4 regions of the Ramlibacter sp. JJN2-2R genome follow, and region 4 is predicted to be linked to each of the others. Evidence: predicted binding sites of a transcription regulator. Region 4 holds the regulator's gene; each other region holds the start of a gene.

What was found. The regulator FNR, encoded in region 4, switches genes on or off when oxygen is low (the NO sensors DNR and NnrR bind a similar motif). The targets are predictions, from matches to a motif close to TTGATNNNNATCAA.
Region 1: a site for FNR is predicted at 1,289-1,302, ahead of AC3ANR_RS00870 (fatty acid desaturase). Genes of this name have one in related genera too.
Region 2: a site for FNR is predicted at 3,612-3,625, ahead of AC3ANR_RS19325 (DUF2249 domain-containing protein). Genes of this name have one in related genera too.
Region 3: a site for FNR is predicted at 1,642-1,655, ahead of nirK (copper-containing nitrite reductase). Genes of this name have one in related genera too.

The regions. Positions count from the first base shown of each region.
Region 1 covers NZ_CM173226.1:159,057-163,978, forward strand. Annotated here, with positions in the region: gene pyk (pyruvate kinase) at 1-1,234, opposite strand, end outside; gene AC3ANR_RS00870 (fatty acid desaturase) at 1,377-2,453, shown strand; gene AC3ANR_RS00875 (phosphoglycerate kinase) at 2,458-3,651, opposite strand; gene AC3ANR_RS00880 (AzlD domain-containing protein) at 3,731-4,069, opposite strand; gene AC3ANR_RS00885 (AzlC family ABC transporter permease) at 4,066-4,803, opposite strand; gene fmt (methionyl-tRNA formyltransferase) at 4,803-4,922, opposite strand, start outside.
Region 2 covers NZ_CM173226.1:3,967,920-3,972,841, forward strand. Annotated here, with positions in the region: gene AC3ANR_RS19305 (hypothetical protein) at 1-99, opposite strand, end outside; gene AC3ANR_RS19310 (metal-sulfur cluster assembly factor) at 104-436, opposite strand; gene AC3ANR_RS19315 (RrF2 family transcriptional regulator) at 433-894, opposite strand; gene AC3ANR_RS19320 (nitric-oxide reductase large subunit) at 958-3,237, opposite strand; gene AC3ANR_RS19325 (DUF2249 domain-containing protein) at 3,254-3,541, opposite strand; gene AC3ANR_RS19330 (Nramp family divalent metal transporter) at 3,703-4,922, shown strand, end outside.
Region 3 covers NZ_CM173226.1:3,956,170-3,961,091, reverse strand. Annotated here, with positions in the region: gene AC3ANR_RS19290 (LAGLIDADG family homing endonuclease) at 1-344, shown strand, start outside; gene AC3ANR_RS19285 (NnrS family protein) at 341-1,531, shown strand; gene nirK (copper-containing nitrite reductase) at 1,768-3,219, shown strand; gene AC3ANR_RS19275 (formylglycine-generating enzyme family protein) at 3,231-4,022, shown strand; gene AC3ANR_RS19270 (SCO family protein) at 4,019-4,612, shown strand; gene AC3ANR_RS19265 (hypothetical protein) at 4,646-4,922, opposite strand, start outside.
Region 4 covers NZ_CM173226.1:1,424,938-1,429,859, reverse strand. Annotated here, with positions in the region: gene AC3ANR_RS07035 (glycoside hydrolase family 16 protein) at 1-343, opposite strand, end outside; gene AC3ANR_RS07030 (PP2C family protein-serine/threonine phosphatase) at 410-1,594, opposite strand; gene AC3ANR_RS07025 (Hpt domain-containing protein) at 1,600-1,947, opposite strand; gene AC3ANR_RS07020 (DUF3606 domain-containing protein) at 2,099-2,311, shown strand; gene AC3ANR_RS07015 (hemerythrin domain-containing protein) at 2,313-2,915, opposite strand; gene fnr (fumarate/nitrate reduction transcriptional regulator Fnr) at 2,929-3,678, opposite strand; gene AC3ANR_RS07005 (response regulator) at 3,738-4,115, opposite strand; gene AC3ANR_RS07000 (ABC transporter permease) at 4,271-4,922, opposite strand, start outside.

The DNA of each region.
Region 1 (4,922 bases), 1.3 Mb from region 4:
GCTGCGTCTCCAGCTTGGGCGTGAGCGCATAGATCGGGATGTGGATGCGATGCCGGCTCATCCACAGCGGCGTGGAGCCCGAATCGGTGAGCGCCACGATCGCCTTGCACCCGAGGTGGTAGGCCGTGAACAGCGCGCCCATGGCGATGGACTGGTCGATGCGCGAGAAGCTCATGCCGCTGAAGTCCGCATCGAGCCGCACGTCCTCGGCCATCTCGGCCTCGGCACAGATGTTGGCCATCTCGATGATGGTCTCCAGCGGGTACTTGCCGGCCGCGGTCTCGGCGCTGAGCATCACGGCGTCGGTGCCGTCCAGCACCGCGTTGGCGACGTCGCTCACCTCGGCGCGCGTGGGCACCGGGTTGGTGATCATCGACTCCATCATCTGGGTGGCGGTGATCACCAGCTTGTCGCACTGGCGCGCCAGCCGGATCATCTTCTTTTGCAGCGCGGGCACGGCCGCATTGCCGACCTCGACCGCGAGGTCGCCGCGCGCGACCATGATGCCGTCGCTGGCGCGCAGGATGGACTCGAGGTTGGGGATTGCCTCGGCGCGCTCGATCTTGGCGATCAGGCCCGGCTTGTGCCGGTAATCCGCGCCGGCGACGTTGCACAGCTGGCGCGCCATCTCCATGTCGGTGGCGGTCTTGGGAAAGCTCACGGCCACGTAGTCGGCCTGGAAGCTCATGGCGGTGCGGATGTCCTCCATGTCCTTGGCCGTCAGCGCCGGCGCGGTGAGGCCGCCGCCCTGCTTGTTGATGCCCTTGTTGTTGGACAGCACGCCCCCGAGCTTGACGGTGGTGCGCACCTGCTCGCCGCGCACCTCGTCGACGGTCAGCACGATCAGGCCGTCATTGAGCAGCAGCACGTCGCCGGTGCGCACGTCGCGCGGCAGCTCCTTGTAGTCCAGGCCGACGCCGTGGATGTCGCCCGGCTCGGCGCGCGAGGCGTCCAGCACGAACTTCATGCCCGGCTCCAGCGTCACCTTGCCGTCGGCGAACTTGCCGACGCGGATCTTGGGCCCCTGCAGGTCGGCCATGATGGCGACCTCGCGGCCGGCCTTCTGCGCCGCCTCGCGAACGAGCATGGCGCGGTCGATGTGGTCCTGCGCCTTGCCGTGGCTGAAATTCAGGCGCACGACGTTGACGCCCGCGCGGATCATCTGTTCGAGGAGCTTGGGGTCGCTGGAGGCGGGGCCGAGGGTGGCGACGATCTTGGTGGCACGACGGGCCATGGGTTTCCTGTGGGTTGAGAGCGCTTTTTCGCCATTCTCACATGGCGCGTGGTGTTGACCCAGATCAGGTCCGCACGCCGGCGCCCGGCCTAGCATCGACCGTTTTTTTCCGCGAACGCGAACGCTGTCCCCGCTCACTCCCATGGACGAATCCCTCCCGCTGCCCCCCGAAGCCCCGCTGCCGCACCGCAAGGTGCTGCGGCAATGGCTGCTGCCCCTGTCGGCCAAGACGACCGGCCGCGCCCTGCTGCTGCTCGTGGCCGACTACCTGCTGCTGCTGGCCGCGCTGGCCGGCACGGTCCTGCTGCAGGCCTGGTGGGCCAAGCTCGCCTGCGGCCTGGCCGCGGGCTTCGTGACCGGCCGCCTGTTCATCATCGGCCACGACGCCTGCCACCAGAGCCTCACGCCCCGGCGCACGTTGAACAAGTGGATCGGCCGCATCGCGTTCCTGCCCTCGCTCACGCCCTACAGCCTGTGGGACGTGGGGCACAATGTGGTGCACCACGGCTACACCAACCTCAAGGGCATGGACTTCGTGTGGGCGCCCTGCACGCGCGAGGAATTCGCCGCGCTGCCGCCGGCGCAGCGCGCGCTGGACCGCATCTACCGCAGCGGCTGGGCGCCGGGGCTGTACTACATGGTGGAGATCTGGTGGAAGCGCATGTTCTTCCCCAACCGCCGGCTCATGCCCACGCGCCGCGCCGTGTTCCTGTGGGACAACCTGCTGGTCAGCGCCTTCGCCCTCGCCTGGGCCGGCGCGCTGGCGGCGATCGCCGCGGCCACCGGGCAATCGGTGGCGCTGCTATTGGCCACCGGCCTGGTGGCGCCGTTCCTGTTCTGGTGCGCCATGATCGGCTTCGTGGTCTACGTGCACCACACGCACACGGCCGTGTCCTGGCACGAGGAGCGCAGCCAGTGGTCCGCCGCGCAGCCGTTCGTCTCGACGACCGTGCACCTGACGTTCCCGCTGGCGATCGGCACGCTGATGCACCACATCATGGAGCACACCGCGCACCACGTGGACATGGGCATCCCGCTGTACCGCCTGAAGCAGGCGCAGGCCCGGCTGGAGGAGATGCTGCCCGGGCGCATCGTGATCCAGCGCTTTTCCTGGCGCTGGTACTTCGACACCGCCCGGCGCTGCAAGCTGTACGACTTCGGCCGCCGCTGCTGGACCGACTACGCCGGCCGGGCGACGAGCCAGCCGCAGCCGGCCTGAGCGCTCAACCCGCGGCGCGCCTGGCCAGGATCTCGAAGGCCGGCAGCGTCTTGCCTTCCAGCACCTCGAGGAAGGCGCCGCCGCCCGTGGAGATGTAGCCGACGTCCTTCTCGATGCCGTACTTGGCGATCGCGGCCAGCGTGTCGCCGCCGCCAGCGATGCTGAACGCGCCGGAGTCGGCGATCGCGCGCGCGATGGTCTCGGTGCCATGGGCGAAGGCGTCGAATTCGAACACCCCCACCGGACCGTTCCACACGATGGTGCCGGCCGCCTTGAGCTGCTCGGCCAGGCGGCGCGCGGTCTCGGGACCGATGTCCAGGATCAGGTCGTCGTCGGCCACCTCGCTGGCGCGCTTGACGGTGGCCGGCGCGTCGGCGGCGAACGCCTTGGCGGTCACGACGTCGGTGGGGATCGGCACCTCGGCGCCGCGCGCCTTCATCGCCTCGATCACCGCCTTGGCCTCGCCCACCAGGTCGGCCTCGGCGAGCGACTTGCCGATCTTCAGCCCCGCGGCCAGCATGAAGGTGTTGGCGATCCCGCCGCCCACGATCAGCTGGTCGACGTTCCTGGCCAGCGACTCCAGGATGGTCAGCTTGGTGGACACCTTGGAGCCGGCGACGATGGCCGCCAGCGGCCGCTTCGGATTGGCCAGCGCCTTGCTGATGGCGTCGATCTCGGCGGCCAGCAGCGGCCCGGCGCAGGCCACCTTGGCGTACTGCGCGATGCCGTAGGTGGACGCTTCGGCGCGGTGCGCGGTGCCGAACGCGTCGTGCACGAAGATGTCGCACAGCGCGGCCATCTTGCGCGCCAGCTGCGGGTCGTTCTTCTTCTCGCCCTTGTTGAGGCGGCAGTTCTCCAGCAGCACGACCTGGCCGGGCTGCACGTCGACGCCGTCGACCCAGTCGGACTTCAGCGGCACCTCGCGGCCGAGCAGCTCGGACAGGCGCTGCGCCACCGGGGCGAGCGAGTCCTCGGGCTTGAACTCGCCCTCGGTGGGACGGCCCAGGTGCGACGTCACCATCACGGCCGCGCCGGCGTCCAGGGCCAGCCGGATGCAGGGGATGGAGGCGCGGATGCGGGTGTCTTCCGTGATGCGGCCCTGCTCGTCCTGCGGCACGTTGAGGTCGGCACGGATGAACACGCGTTGGCCGGCGGCGCGGCCCTGGGCACAGAGGTCGGAAAAGCGGAGGACGTTCATGGATGGCAGCGCGTCGAGGACGGGAGCGGGGATTGTAGGCAGCGCCTGCGCGCCCAGGGCCCTGCCTGGCCCGCTCGCGCTACCAGCCCAGGCCCAGGTGCAGCGGCAGGTACACCGCCATGCCGCCCAGCATCGTGATCAGGACGCTGCGGCGCGCGAAGAAGAGCAGCGCGCCGGCCAGCGCGGCGTAGCAGCGCGCGTCCAGCCAGGGCGTGGTGAGCGTGCCCTGGGTGAGCACGACCTCCGGCACCACCACGCCCGCCAGCGCGGCCACCGGCGCGTAGTGGAGCGCGCGTTCGGCCCAGGCCGGCAGCGACCACGGCCTGTCGAGGATGAAGAAGAAGCAGCGGCTGAGCACCGTGACGCCCGCCAGGCCGGCGATCACGCCCAGGGTCCAGAAGTCGGTCGCGCCGTTCATGCCGGCTCCTTGGCGGCTCCCGGCGCGCGCCGGCCTTCCAGCCAGAAGCAGGCCGCCACCGCGGCGCCGATCGCCACCACGATGTTGAGCTTGAGCGGCAGGGCGTAGGCGGCGACCGCGACCACGCCGGCCACGCCCGCGGCCAGCAGGCGCAACCGCGAGTTCGCCAGCGAGCACAGGATGCCCACCAGGCACAGCACGCCGGCGAAGCCCAGCCCCCAGGCGCTCGGGATCGCGTGGCCCAGGGCGATGCCCAGCAGGCTCGCGCCCATCCATGCGCACCAGGTCATGCCGTAATTGCCGGCCAGGTAGGCCTCCTGGGCGCGCCGGCCCGCCGCATCGGACGCCGGCTCCGCGTAGCGCGCCGTGAAGAGCGCGTAGGTGAGGTCCGCCGTCAGGTAGCCGTTGAGCAGGCGCCGCCAGCGCGGCATGTGCATCAGGTAATTGCGCAGGTGCAGGCTGAAGACGACGAAGCGCAGGTTCACGCAGAAGCCGGTGGCCCACACCACCCAGGCCGGCGCGCCGGCCACGATGAGCGGGATGGCCGCCAGCTGCGAGCTGCCGGCATAGACGAACAAGGTCATCGCCACCGCCTCGACGACGCTCATGCCGGACTTGACCATCGCCACCCCGGTCATCAGGCCCCAGGCGGCGAGGCCGGGCGCGACCGGGGCGCTCGCGCGCACGCCCTGCAGGAATTCCGGTTGCCGGCGGACGGAGGCGAGCAGGAACATCAGCCGGCGCCGAACCGCTGGCCGGCCTGCAGCGGCCAGCCGCGCAGCACCTCTCCCGCGGGCAGTCGCTTGCCGCCGGGCCGCTGCAGTTCCACCAGGCGCAGCACGCCCTCCCCGGT
Region 2 (4,922 bases), 1.5 Mb from region 4:
CAGGGCGGCGGCGATCACGGCCGCGACCAGCACCGGGCCGGCGACGGCGCGCAGGTTGCGCGAAGCCGCCGGCCGGGAGAGTCGCAGGCCGGTGGTCATCGCCTCACCAGCCCATGAAACGCCGCGCGCCTTCGCTCAGGCGCTCGGGGGTCCACGCCGGCTCCCAGACGAGCTGCACGCGGATCACCAGGTCCTGCGGCACGGCGCGATCGAGCTCGCGCTCGATGTCCTCGACGATCACGTCGGCCACCGGACAGGCGGCCGACGTCATCGTGACCTGCACGTGCAGTTCCCGGCCATGCAGCGCGACCCCGTACACGAGTCCGACGTCGACGATGTTCAGCGCCACCTCGGGATCGACCACCCGCCGCAGCGCGGCGGCGATGGGCTCGCCCAGCTCGGGCGGCCCCTCGTACGGGAACGGCGGCGCGCTCATGCGCGCTTCCTGCCCGCCGCCGGCAGCGGCAGGAACAGGATGGTGGCCAGCTGGTCGCGGTTGCGCACCACGTCGGCCAGCGTATAGCGCGCCAGCACGGCATAGAAGGCGGCCACGGCGTCGCCCAGGACGCCGCGCAGCTTGCAGCACGGCGCGATGACGCAGCCGTCCTTCTCCTCGCCGAAGCACTCGGCGACGAGCGCGTCGCCTTCGGTGTCGCGCACCACGTCGGCAATGTTGATCCGGTTGGCGGGCCGGGCCAGCTCGAGGCCGCCGCCCTTGCCGCGCACGTTGGCCAGCCAGCCCGCCTTGCCCAGGAAGTGCACCACCTTGACCAGGTGGTTCTCCGAGATGCCGAACGACGTCGCGATCTCGCCGATGGTGGCGCGCTTGCCCGGCTGAGCGGCCAGGTACATCAGCACCCGCAGGCTGTAGTCGGTGAAGGCGGTGAGTTTCATGGGGAGTTCCTGCGATCGCGGGAAGCGGGCCGGCCGCGGCCGGCCGCGCTTCCCGCAACCATCCTAGCGTCCGCCCAGCGCGGCCGCTTGCGCGGGCGCAAGGGCCCCGCGGGTGCGGCCCGGGCCGAGCAGCCGCAGGACGTAGACGGCCAGCAGCACGGCGCCGATGGCGAACACGATGTCGCCCGGCACGCGCAGCCACACCATGGTCTCGATGAACTTCGAGTGGATGACCTCCGGCGAGCGGGCGTACCACAGGCCGCGGCTGATGCTGGCGGCGGCCTGGTAGATGCCGGCCGGCAGCAGCGACAGGAAGACCATCAGGGCCAGGCCGATGTTCAGGCCCCAGTAGGCGGGCTTGAGCAGCGCGTCGGCGTGCAGGTGGCGGGCATACAGGCCGCGCAGGCAGAACAGCATCAGGCCGATGCCCAGCATGCCGTACACGCCGAACAGCGCGCCGTGGCCGTGGGCGGCCGTCATGTTCAGGCCCTGCACGTAGTACAGCGAGGCCGGCGGGTTGATCGCGAAGCCCAGCAGGCCGGCCCCGACGGTGTTCCAGAAGCCCACCGCGACGAAGCACAGCACGGGCCACTTGTAGGCGGCCAGCCAGGCGACGCCCTGCGAGCGCTTCCAGTTCTGCAGCGCCTCCAGGCCGATCAGCGTGAGCGGCACCACTTCCAGCGCCGAGAACACGGCGCCGACGGCGATCACCGAGGTGGGCGTGCCGGTCCAGTACAGGTGGTGCAGCGTGCCCAGGATGCCGCCGAACAGGAACACGATGGTCTCGGCCACGATGGCGCGGTTGGCGCTGGAGGCGCGCACCAGGCCCAGCTTGGTGAAGAGCAGCGCGATCACCGCGGTGGCGAACACCTCGAAGAAGCCTTCCACCCACAGGTGCACCAGCCACCACCTCCAGTACTCGACCATCGAATAGTGGGTGTGCTGGCCCCAGGCGAGCGAGGTGGCGTAGAAGCCGCCGATGCAGGTGGCCGACAGGAACACCATGGCGATCAGGCCGCGGCTTTCCGAAGGCGTCTTCAGCGCCGGCCACAGCGCGCGGCCCAGCAGCACGGCCCACAGCAGCAGGCCGACGAACAGCAGGACCTGCCAGACGCGGCCCATGCTGGTGAATTCCAGGCCCTGGTTGCCCACCCAGAAGCTGAAGTCGACGCCGCGGTGCTGCAGCGTGCCCAGCCAGCCGGTGGCGGTGGAGCCGACCACGATGGCGATCAGCGCCCAGAACAGGAAGTCCACGCCCAGCTTCTGGAACTTGGGCTCGCGGCCGCCGAGCAGCGGCGCGATGTACAGGCCGGTGGCCAGCCACGCGGTGGCGATCCAGAACACGCCCACCTGGGTGTGGATGGTGCGGCTGGTGACGTAGGGCAGCAGTTCGGAGATCGGCAGGCCGAAGAACGAGCTGCCCTCGACGGCGTAGTGCGCGGTGACGGCGCCCATGCCGATCTGCAGCAGCAGCAGGCCGGCGACGGCGAAGAAGTACTTGCGCGTGGCCTTCATCGAAGGCGTGACGGTGGCTTCGAGCATGGGGTCGGCCTTCGGCGGCACGGCCTCCTCCTCGTGCTTGCCGGCGCCGTGCAGCCACAGCATGGCGGCGATGCCCGCCAGCAGCAGGATGATGCTGGCCATCGACCACATGGCGGCCGAGGTCGTCATGGTGTTGCCCACCAGCGGCTCGGGCGGCCAGTTGCTGGTGTACGACAGGCCGGCCTCGCCGGGCCGGTCGGTCACCGCCGACCAGGCGCTCCAGAAGAAGAACGCGGCCAGGTCGGCGCGGTCGGCGGCGTCGGGCACGGTGCCTTCGCGCATGGCGTACTGCTCGCGCAGGTGGGCCAGCGAGGGCGCGTCGCCGAACAGCGCGCGGTAGTGGTCGCCGACTTCGGTGATGGCGCGGCCGCGCACGTCGGACACCGTCACCTTGCCGGTGGCGGCGTCGTAGGTGTTGCGGCGCATCTCGTCCTTCAGCGAGGCGTCGACCGCGCCGCGCTGGGCGGGCGTGAGGCCGCTGGCGTCGCTGGCGATCTCGCGGGTGCGCAGCGCCTGCAGCGTGGTGGCCTCGCGGTGCAGCCAGTCGGCCGACCAGTCGGGCGCGACGTAGGCGCCGTGGCCCCAGACGCTGCCCTGCTGCTGGCCGCCGGCGGCCAGCCAGACCTGCTGGCCGTGCTGGATCTGCTCGCCGGTGAACAGCACCTTGCCGCCGGTGGTGACGACCGCGGCGGGAATGGGCGGCGCCGAGACATAGATCTGCCAGCCCAGGTAGCCCAGGGCCCCGAACGACAGGACGAAGATCAGCCCCAGCCAGCGCCAGAGCGTGTTGTTGTTCCTCATGGTTTCCTCCGGTGTTTCAGTGGCCGCCGCCGCCGCAGGCGCCGCAGCAGCTGCCGGCGGGTTCGGCGGGACGCACGCGCGTGATGCCCACGCGCCAGGTCTGGGGGCCGCGCTCGAGGTACGCCCACTCGTATTCGGCGGGCGCGAGCAGCTCGAACTGCCGCTGCAGCGGCTGCGGGTCGTGGTCGTTCACGAGTTCCAGCGTCTGGCCGTTGGCGAGTTCCTGGAACGTGGCGAAGATCAGGGGGTGCCGGTGTCGCGGCTCGATCTTGCGGACGTCGATGCTGGCGGCATATGCGGACATGTCGGGGAGCTCCTTTCCAGAAGGTGTATTGCGAATGCACCTATTAGACGAGCCGGCCCCCGGGTTGCCGTTGATCTAGATCAAATCGTGTCCGTCCGCCCCCAGTCAGCCGCGCGCAACGACAATGCGGGCATGTGCAGCACGAGTCCCGGGGCGGTGCGATGAAACGGCCGAAGCGGCTTCGGCTTCCCCCGCTCAAGCAACTGGGCCCCGGCCTGATCACCGGCGCCGCCGACGACGATCCGAGCGGGATCGCCACCTATTCGCAGGCCGGCGCCCAGTTCGGCATGTCCATGCTGTGGACGATGGTGTTCACGCTGCCGCTGATGACGTCGATCCAGAACATCAGCGCCCGCATCGGCTACGTCACCGGGCACGGGCTGGCCGCCAACATCAAGCGCAGCTTCCCGCGTCCGGTGGTGCTGGGCGTGGTCGGCCTGCTGCTGCTGGCCAACACGCTGAACATCGCGGCCGACTTCGCCGCCATGGGCGAGGCCCTGCGGCTGCTGGTGGGCGGCTCGCCGCACGTCTATGCCGTCACCTTCGGGCTCGCCACCCTGGTGCTGCAGGTGTTCCTGCCGTACCGGCGCTACGTGGCCTGGCTCAAATGGCTCACGCTGGCGCTGCTCGCCTACGTCGGCGTGGCCTTCCTGGTCCACCTGGACTGGCGCGAGGTGCTGGTGCGCACGGTGACGCCGCACCTGCCCATGAACCGCGACAGCCTGCTGACCATCGTCGCCGTGTTCGGCACCACCATCAGCCCCTACCTGTTCTTCTGGCAGGCGGCGCAGGAGGTGGAGGACAAGGAGGCCGGGGCGCCGCACACGCGCGCCGAGGTGCGGCGCCACCTGCGGCGCATCAAGTGGGACACGCGCATCGGGATGGCGTTCTCCAACCTGATCGCCTACTTCATCATCCTGGCCACTGCCGCCACCCTGCACGCGGCGGGCATCACCGACATCCAGACGTCGGCGCAGGCCGCCCAGGCGCTGCGGCCGGTGGCCGGCGACTGGGCGTTCCTGCTGTTCGCGCTGGGCATCATCGGCACCGGCCTGCTGGCGGTGCCGGTGCTGGCCGGTTCGGCCGCCTACGCGGTCGCCGAAGTGGCGGGCTGGGAGGGCAGCCTCACGCTGCGCCTGGAGGAAGGCGAAGGCCGGGGCTTCTACGGCGTGATCGCGGTGGCCACGCTGGGCGGCGTGGCGCTGTGCTTCACGCCGTTCGATCCGGTCAAGGAGCTGTTCTGGTCGGCGGTGCTCAATGGCGTGATCGCGGTGCCGATCATGGTGGTGATGATGCTGCTGGGCACGCGCGAGTCGGTGATGGGCGCGCACGTGATCGGCCGGCGGCTGCGCTGGCTGGGCTGGGCCGCCACCGCCGCGAT
Region 3 (4,922 bases), 1.6 Mb from region 4:
TGGCCGCGCGCGGGGGCTTCCTCGACCGCGCGCTGGCCGACATGCGCAAGGTCGCGTGGGACCGCGGCCCGGTGCGGCTGGGCACGTACCGGCGCGCCGACGGCGCCGAGGTGCCGCTGTGGCACGACTCGGAGGTCGCCGCCATCGCCTATGCGATCCAGACGCTGATCGCGCGCCGCCGCGGCGAGAGCGCGCCGGCGCTGGCCACCCCCGCGCCGGCGGTCGGCGTCGCCGGCACCGCGATGGCGGGCACCAAGTGCCCCGAGTGCGGCGCCCACGCGGTGATCCGCAAGGACGGCTGCGAGTTCTGCACCCAGTGCGGCCACGTGGGGGCCTGCGGATGACCGGCTTCCTGCACATCGAGGAACCGGCCCGCCGCGCCGGTGGCGGCTTCGCGCTCTGGCAGCTGGGGTTCCGGCCCTTCTACCTGCTCGCCGGCGCGTTCGGCGCGCTGTCGATCGCCTTGTGGGGCCTGCAGGTCACGGGCTGGCTGCGCGCGCCGTACCTGCCGGGGCCGCTGTGGCACGCGCACGAGATGCTGTTCGGCTTCGCGCTGCCGGTGATCGTGGGCTTTCTCTTCACCGCCGGGCGCAACTGGAGCCAGCGGCCCACGCCCACCGGCTGGCCGCTGGCGGGCCTGGCCGCGCTGTGGCTGGCCGGGCGCGTGCTGGTGCTGTCGCCGTTCGGGTGGGCCTCCGCGCTGGTGAACGCCGCGTTCCCGCTCGCCGCCGCGATCGCGCTGGCCATCCCCTTCCTCGCGGCGCGCAACCGGCGCAACTACTTCTTCCCCGCGCTGCTGGTGCTGCTGTCGCTCGCCACCCTGGCGGTGCACCTGCACCAGCTGGGCGCCTGGACGGTGCCCGGCTGGGCCGGCATCCAGCTCGCGCTCGACGTCGTGCTGTTCATCCTGTGCGTGATGGCCGGCCGGGTGATCCCCATGTTCACCAACAACGGCGTGCCGGGCGCGGATGCGCAGCGCCGCGAGTGGGTCGACCGGTCCGCGCTCGGCGCGGTGCTCGCGCTGCTGGCGCTGGACGTGCTGCGCGCCCCGCCCGCGCTGGTGGCGCTGGTGGCCGGCCTCGCCGCGGCCGCGCACCTGGCGCGCTGGCTGCTGTGGAAGCCCTGGCGCACGCTGCGCGTGCCGCTGGTGTGGGTGCTGCACCTCGGGTACGCGTGGATCCCGCTGCACCTGGCGCTGCGGGCGGCCGCGGCGGTGGGTGCGGCCACGCCGTCGCTCGCGACGCATGCGCTCACCACCGGCGCGCTCGGCGCGCTGGTGATCGGCATGATGACGCGCACCTCGCGCGGCCACACCGCGCGGCCGCTGCGCGCCGACGGCTGGGACACCGCGTGCTACGTCCTCGTCGCGGCCGCGGCGCTGGTGCGCGTGCTGCTGCCGCTCATCGCGCCTGCCGCCACGCTGCAGGCGTTGCTGGGCGCCGCGCTGCTGTGGGCGGCCGGCTTCGCGCTCTTCACGGTGCGCTACGCACCCGTGCTGGCGCGCCCGCGGCTGGACGGCAAGCCCGGCTGACGGGGTCCCCGCTCCCGCAACGCATCGATCGCCCCGCGAGCCCGCGCGGGGCGTGCGCGCGGTCGCGCCGGTCGGCGGCGTGGTGCCCGCGCCGCGGCGCGCATGCCCGCTTGACGTGCGTCAACACGGCCGAGCAGGGCGGCGCCTAAGGTTGATCCCGGATGCACCTCATGCATCGATCGAGGAACAACAACATGACCAGCCTGAGAGTCCCCCCGCTGCTGCGCACGTCGCGCATGCTCGTCCTGGCGGCCGCTGTGTGCGCGCCGCTGCTGTCGCTCGCCGCGCCCAAGGCCTCCGGCGACTTCGGCCCGCCCAAGGGCGCGCCGATCCACGCGGTGCTCACCAGCCCGCCGCACGTGCCGCCGCCGACCAACCGCAACTATCCGGCCAAGGTGATCGTCGACCTCGAGGTGGTCGAGAAGACGATGCAGATCTCCGAGGGCGTGAACTACACCTTCTGGACCTTCGGCGGCACCGTGCCGGGCAGCTTCATCCGCGTGCGCCAGGGCGACACGGTGGAATTCCACCTGAAGAACCATCCGGGCAGCAAGATGCCGCACAACATCGACCTGCACGGCGTCACCGGCCCGGGCGGCGGCGCGGCCTCCAGCTTCACCGCGCCCGGCCACGAGTCGCAGTTCACCTTCAAGGCCCTCAACGAAGGCATCTACGTCTACCACTGCGCCACCGCGCCGGTGGGCATGCACGTGGCCAACGGCATGTACGGCCTGATCCTGGTGGAGCCGCCCAACGGCCTGCCCAAGGTCGATCGCGAGTACTACGTGATGCAGGGCGACTTCTACACCACCGGCAAGTACCGCGAGAAGGGCGACCAGCCGTTCGACATGGAGAAGGCCATCGACGAGAAGCCCACCTACGTGCTGTTCAACGGCGCGGAAGGCGCGCTCACCGGCGACAAGGCCATGACCGCCAAGGTCGGCGAGACGGTGCGCCTGTACGTGGGCAACGGCGGCCCGAACCTGGTGTCCAGCTTCCACGTGATCGGCGCCATCTTCGACCAGGTGCGCTTCGAGGGCGGCAGCAACGTGCAGAAGAACGTGCAGACCACCCTGATCCCCGCCGGCGGCGCCGCCATCGCGACCTTCAAGGCGCGCGTGCCGGGCAGCTACGTGATGGTCGACCACTCGATCTTCCGCGCCTTCAACAAGGGCGCGCTCGCGATCCTGAAGATCGACGGCGCCGAGAACAAGGGCATCTACTCGGGCAAGGAGCTCGATGCGGTCTACCTCGGCGACCGCGCCGGCCCCAACCTCGCCGCCGTGGCCCATGCCACCCAGACCGCCGCGGCCGGCAAGCTGACGCCCGACGACCAGATCAAGGCCGGCCAGGCGCTGTTCGCCGGCACCTGCTCGGTGTGCCACCAGGCCAACGGCGCGGGCATGCCCGGCGTGTTCCCGCCCCTTGCCAAGTCCGACTACTTTGCCGGCGGCATGCAGAAGGCGATCGACGTCGTGCTGCGCGGCCTGTCGGGCAAGGTCACGGTCAACGGCCAGGACTACAACTCGGTCATGCCGCCGATGAACCAGCTCAACGACGACGAGGTGGCCAACATCCTCACCTACGTGGCCAACAGCTGGGGCAACCCGGGCGGCACCGTCTCCAAGGAGGACGTGAAGAAGGCCCGTGCCGCGGCCCCGGCGCCCAAGAACCAGGGCGGGCACTGAACGGCCCCGCGATGGAGCACGCCATGAAGCCGCTCGCCGCCCTGGCCCTGGCACTGGCCTGCACCGCGGGGCAGGGGGCCGAGTACGCCGGCCTGCCGGGCGGGCGCTTCGAGAGCGTGCTGCCGCAGGGGCCCGTGGCCAGCGTGTCCACGCCGGTCGACGTCGCGCCCTTTGCCATGCGCACCACCCCGGTGAGCGTGGCGGAGTTCGCGGCCTTCGTGCGCGGCCACCCCGAGTGGCAGCGCGGCCAGGCGCCGGCCGTGCTGGCCGATGCGCGCTACCTGCTGCAATGGTCCTCCCCGCGCGACCCCGGCCCCGGGCTGGGCGCCGCCACGCCGGTCACCGACGTCAGCTGGTTCGCGGCGCGCGCGTTCTGCGAGAGCGAGGGCGCGCGCCTGCCGACCTGGCTGGAGTGGGAGTACGCGGCCAGCGCCGACGCCACGCGCAGCGACGCGCGGCGCGACCCCGCCTGGCGGCGGCAGATCCTGGCCTGGTACGAAAAGCCCGGTGGCGTGGCGCTGTCGCCGGTCGGCGGCGCCGCCAACGCCTATGGCGTGCGCGACCTGCATGGCCTGGTCTGGGAATGGGTGGAGGACGCCAACGCCCTGTTCATCGCCGGCGACAGCCGCACCCAGGGCGATCCCGACAAGCTGAAGTTCTGCGGCTCGGGCGCGCTCAACATCATCGATCGCGACAGCTATGCGGTGCTCATGCGCATCGCGCTGCTGTCGTCCCTGAATGCCGCGGACACGACCGGCACCCTCGGGTTCCGTTGCGTCCGCCCCCTCCAAGGAACGCCATGAATTCCGCTTTCGCCCCGCGGCGCCGCGACGCCCTGCTGGCGCTGGGCGCGGCGCTGGTGCTGCCCGCCGCGGCGCATGCCGCTGGCGAGGCCGCGCTGCCGACCGACTCGATCTACCGGCTGGACGCCTCGCTGGTCGACCAGGACGGCCGGGCCTTCCCGCTCGCCTCGCTGCAGGGCGCGCCGGTGCTCGCGAGCATGTTCTACACCTCGTGCGACATGGTGTGCCCGATGATCTTCGAGACGCTGCATGCCACGCTGCGGGCGCTGCCCGCCGCCGAGCGTGGGCGGGTGCGGATCCTGATGGCCAGCGTCGACCCGGCACGCGACACCGTCGCCGTGCTGAAGAAGACGGCCGAGGCGCACGAGTGCGACGCCCGCTGGCTGCTCACGCGCGCCGACGAGGGCACCACGCGCAAGCTGGCCGCCGTGCTGGGCATCCAGTACCGGCGCCTGTCCAACGGCGAGTTCAACCACTCGACGGTGGTCGACGTGCTCGACGGCAGCGGCCGCATCGTCGCGCGCACCGGCAAGCTCGGGCAGGTGGATCCGGCCGTCACGGCGGCGGTGCACCGCATCGCGCGCGCCTGACGGGCCAGGCGGGGGCCGCGCCCCCGCCCGCCGTCACCAGCTGGCGGCCATCGAGTCCGGCGAGAAGCGCGGATCGCTCGTGACGGCGCCCAGGTCGACGAACTCCATCTGCGACATCGGGATCGCGCCGAGCTGGCGGAACGTGTTCTCGTCCCACGCCGCGCTGGGCTCGCCCTGCACGTGGAAGTCCGCGCCGATGTCGGCCACGTACATGCCGTAGCGCTTGGCCGCGGTCGCGATCGCCTTGGCCTGCGTGGTCCAGTTGTCCGGGATCACGAAGTCCGACCGCAGGCGCAGCAGCGCGCCGAAC
Region 4 (4,922 bases):
CCAGCCAGATCGCCGGCCAGGCGCCCGCCCCGGAAGGGGTGCGCGCGACCACCTCGATGCGGCCGTACTGCATGGGCTGGCGCGCCACCAGCGAGGCGGACGTGTACTGCGCGGTGCGGCGAGACAGCCGCCAGTCGCGGCTGCCGGCGCGCCACTGCGCGTTGGGCACCTCCTCGCGCCGCGCCTGCAGCCGCAGCGCGCCGCCCTCGACCGACAGGTTGCGCTCGGTGTAGTACTGGTCCTCGCGGTTGCGCACGAAGCCGCTCTCCAGCCGCCACCACGCCGCGTCCGGACCGCGCCCGGCGGCGAAGCGCTCGTCGTGCGCGAGCTGCCAGTCAGCCATGGCCGCACCGTGGGCGAACAGCATCGCCACCGCGCCGGCCTGCAGCCATCGCCCTGCCCGCATGCCTCAACCCGCCTCCACCACCAGCAGCGTGACGTCGTCGTCGAAGGCGCCGGACCGCCAGCCATGCAGGGCCTCGGCCAGCGCGCGGCAGGAGTCCGCCGCCGCGGTCGAGCGATGCGCCGCCAGCAGCTCGTGCAGCCGCTGCTCGCCGAACGCCGCCCCGTCCGCGCGCCGGCAGTCCGGCACGCCGTCGGAATACAGCACGAGCCGGCTGCCCGGCGCCAGCGGCACGGTGCACGCCTCCCAGCCCGGGTCGGGCAGGATGCCGACCGGCACGCTGCCTTCGCCGAACGCGGTGAACTCGCGCGCGCCCGGCGCGGCGTGCAGCGCCGGCGGATGACCGGCCTGCACCAGCGCGGCCATGCCGGCGACGCGATCGACCAGGCCGAAGGCCAGCGTGAGGTACAGGTCGCTCACGTTGGTGCGCAGGAAATGGTCGTTGAAGCGCCGCAGGATCGCCACCGCGGCCTCGCCCAGCGGCGCGTCGGGCCGGATCGACCGCGCCACCTGCTGCGACGCCGAGCGCAGCTGGTGCTGGGCGGCCACGCCTGCCATCGCCGCCGCCACCCCGTGGCCGGACACGTCGGCCAGGTAGAAGGCGAGCAGGCGCTCGCCGAGCGGGAAATAGTCGTACAGGTCGCCGCCGACGTAGCTGGACGCCTCGAACCAGCCCTCGCAATGCAGGCGGCCGAACGCCTGCGCCGGCGGCAGCTGCGAGCGCTGCAGCGTGCGGGCCAGTTCGAGGTCGCGGCTCAACTGGCCGTAGGCGCGGCTGAGCTCGTCGTTGCGCGCCGCCAGCCCGGCCTCCAGCGCCAGCACCCGTTCGGCGGCGTGCAGCCGGGCGCCGAGTTCCGCCGGCCGCAGCGGCTTGGCCAGGAAGTCGTCGACCCCGGCCTCCATCGCCACCTGCAGTGCCTGGTGGTCGGCGGAGGCGGTGAGCATGATGCAGTAGACGTAGTGCTCGCCGGGCCGCGCGCGGATGGCGCGGCACAGCGCGAGGCCGTCCATGCGGGGCATGTGGCGGTCGGTGACCACCAGGTTGAAGCCCCCCTGCGCCAGCTGCTCCAGCGCCTCGGCGCCGTCGGCGGCCTGCGCCACCTCGTAGCCGCGCGACTCGAGGAAAGCGGCCAGCAGACCCAGCAGCAGCGGGTCGTCGTCGACGAGGAGGGCCCGGATCGCCTGCGCCACCGCCTTCAGTCCTGCGGTGCCGCGGCGAGCAGCGCGCGCAGCGCGAGCCCGGCGCCCTCGAAGTCCGAGGCGGTGCGGGCGGGCCGCTCCATCGCTTGCTCCAGTTCCTGCTCCATCGCGCGGGCGCGCTCGCCCAGCGCGTCCAGCCCGAACGTGCCGGCCGATCCGGCCAGCGTGTGCACCGCGCGATGCAGTTCCTCCAGCGCCGCTCCGTCGGCGGGCGCGGCGCGGCAGGCGGCCAGGCGGGCCTGCACGTCGGCCAGCCGCGCCGGCAGCTGCGCCCGCCAGTCGCGGCGCAGGGCGGCGTAGCGTTCCTCGAACGAGAGCGGGGCGGCGGACGGCGCGGGGCTCATGGCGGCGAAGGTACCACGCGGCCTGCGCCCGGCCGGGCACGGCGGGGGATCGCAGCGGCGATCAACCTCGTCCTACAGCCCCGGCGGCCGAGCCTGCCTAGCATCCGTGCCAGCCACCCATCCACCCACACCATCACCTGGAGAGCCAGCCATGTCGGGCAGCAACGGGACATCGAGCGGCCGCAAGGACGAACGCATCGACGTGACCTGGGACTACGCGGTCTGCGCGTGGGCCCGGCACTTCAACACCAGCGAGAAGCAGGTCAAGGAAGCCGTCGCCGCCGTCGGGGACCGGGCCGACAGCGTGCGCGCGCACCTGGAAAGCAGGCGCCAGTCGCGCAGCGAGCGGCCGTCCGGCCGCTGAATCAGGCCGCCTGGCGCTCCAGCGCGGGGCCCACGCCCACGGGCGCCGGCGCGCTCAGCACGATGCGCGTGAACAGCCGGTCGTAGCTCGGATCGCGCACGTCGGTGGTGAGCGGGTCGCGCCCGGCCGCGAACTCGGCGTCCAGTTCGGCCCAGTCCTGCGGCCCCAGCGATGCCTGCGCGGCGGGCAGCAGCAGCGTCTCCTCGGCGCGCATGTGGCCCAGGTAGAACTCCACGTAGGCGCCCAGCGCCGCGGCGAAGGCCGCGCGCCGCGGCTCGCCGAGCAGCTCCCAGCCGAGCAGCAGGTGCTGCAGCTCGCGCACCCGCCCTTCCCCCTGCATGTGGTCGGCCTCGAGCTTCTGGATCACCGGCATCAGGTCGGGCCGGGCGCGGGCGATCTTGGGGAACAGCAGGTTCGACTCGCTCGGGTGGTGCAGCCGCTCGGGGAATTCGTCGATGTAGAACAGCATCGCGCGCATCACGTCGAAGAAGCGGCCGGGCGCGTCGCCCGGGCCCCGATCGAGCATCATGCCCAGCGACCGCAGCACCGCGGCCACGGCACCGTGTTCGTCGCGCAGGACCTGCAGGGCGGAGTGGGTGGTCATCCTGGCCTCGCTTTCAGTGCACGCGCGTTTCGAGCGCGCGGGTCAGCCCCGGCAGGTCGAGGATGCGGATGTGGCGCTTGTCCACTTCCAGCAGGCGCTGCTGCTGGAAGGCCGAGAAGGTGCGGCTGACGGTCTCGAGCTTCATGCCCAGGTAGCTGCCGATCTCGGCGCGCGTCATGCGCAGGTGGAACTCGCTGGGCGAGTAGCCGCGCGCCTTCATGCGCTGCGAGATGTTGATCAGGAACGCGGCCAGGCGCTCCTCGGCGTTCATGCTGCCCAGCAGGACCATCAGGCTGTGCTCGCGCACGATCTCGCGGCTCATCAGGCGGCCCATGACCATCTGCAGGTTGGTGCTGCCCACCGACAGCTCGGCCAGCTGCGAATACGGGATCGAGCAGATCTCGGCGTCCTCGAGCGCCGTGGCGCTGCTGGCGTGGCGGCCCTGCGCCAGGCCGTCCAGGCCCATCAGCTCGCCGGCCATGTGGAACCCGCTGACCTGCTCGCGGCCGTCGGCCAGCGTCAGGCTGGACTTGAACGTGCCGCTGCGCACCGCATAGATGTTGTGGAACCCCTCGCCCTCGCGGTACAGCGTCTGTCCGGCCTTGACCTTGCGGCGGCCGAACATCAGGCCGTCCAGCCGCTCCACCTCGTTGCCCGTGAGGCCGCACGGGAGGCACAGGTCCTTCAGGTGGCAGCTCGAGCACAGCGTGGTCAGCGTCGTCGGCGCCGGGGCGCGGGTGTCGCGCACGGGGATGAACTTCATCGGCGCGGGGCGGGCTGCTTCGAGGGTCGCGGTGTTGTTCATTGTTGGTCCTTGGGAAATCAGTGCACGGGACGGGCCGAGACGTCGGCCACGGCGGCGGCGAGCTGGTCGAACTCGCTGCTCTTGTCGAGGAAACGGTCGGCGCCCTCGCCCAGGTACCGCTTGCGGTAGGCGGGCGCCGAGTTGTTGGAGAAGACGACGAAGGCGATGCCGGGCTCGGCCTGGCGCACCGCGCGCAGGACCTGCAGGCCGGTGCCGCCCTCGAGCTGCACGTCCAGGACGACGACGTCCGGCCGGGCGGCCAGGATGCCGTCGATGGATCCCTGCGGCGTCTCGGCCTGGCCGACGATGTCCATCTCGCGCACCGACAGCAGCTGGGCGACCCGCTCGCGGATGGCGGCGGAGTCGTCGGCGAGGAACACTCTCACGTGATGCATGGCGCTGGGCATGGGATGGACTTTGCCCGGCGTCGCCGCCGTCCGACATCGGCGGGCTCCGAACCGCGGCTCGGAGTGCTCCGGAAAACGGCCGGGCGGACCGCCGAGGCGGCCTAGGACGATTCCTAGGCCGCACGTGCCTCGGGGAGGCCCCGTCACTCGTGGCGCAGGGCCTCGATGGGATCCATGCGGGCGGCGCGACGGGCGGGGAAGTAGCCGAACACGACCCCGATCGCGGCCGAGAAGGCAAAGGCCAGCAGCACGATCGAGGGATCGAACACCAGCGGCACGTGCATCAGCCGGGCCAGCAGCACGGACGCGCCGATCGCCAGCGCGATGCCGAGCACCCCGCCCACCGACGACAGCACCACCGCCTCGATCAGGAACTGCAGCAGCACCTCGCGCTCCAGCGCGCCGATGGCCAGCCGCACGCCGATCTCGCGCGTGCGCTCGGTCACGCTCACCAGCATGATGTTCATGATGCCGATGCCGCCCACCAGCAGGCTGACGGCGGCCACGGCCCCCAGCAGCATGGTCATCACCTTGGTCGTGCCCGACAGCGTCTCGGCGATCTGGCGCGTGTCAAGGATGTTGAAGTTGTCCTCGTCCGCGTCGCTCAGCTTGCGGCGCTCGCGCAGCAGCTGCCGGATGGCCTGCTTGACCTGGTCGGCGTCGGCGCCGTCGCGCACCGATACCAGCAGCGTGCCCACGTTCTGGTTGCCGGTCAGGCGCCGCTGCACCGTGTGCAGCGGCAGCACCACCAGGTCGTCCTGGTCCTGGCCCATGCCGGCCTGCCCCTTGGCGGCC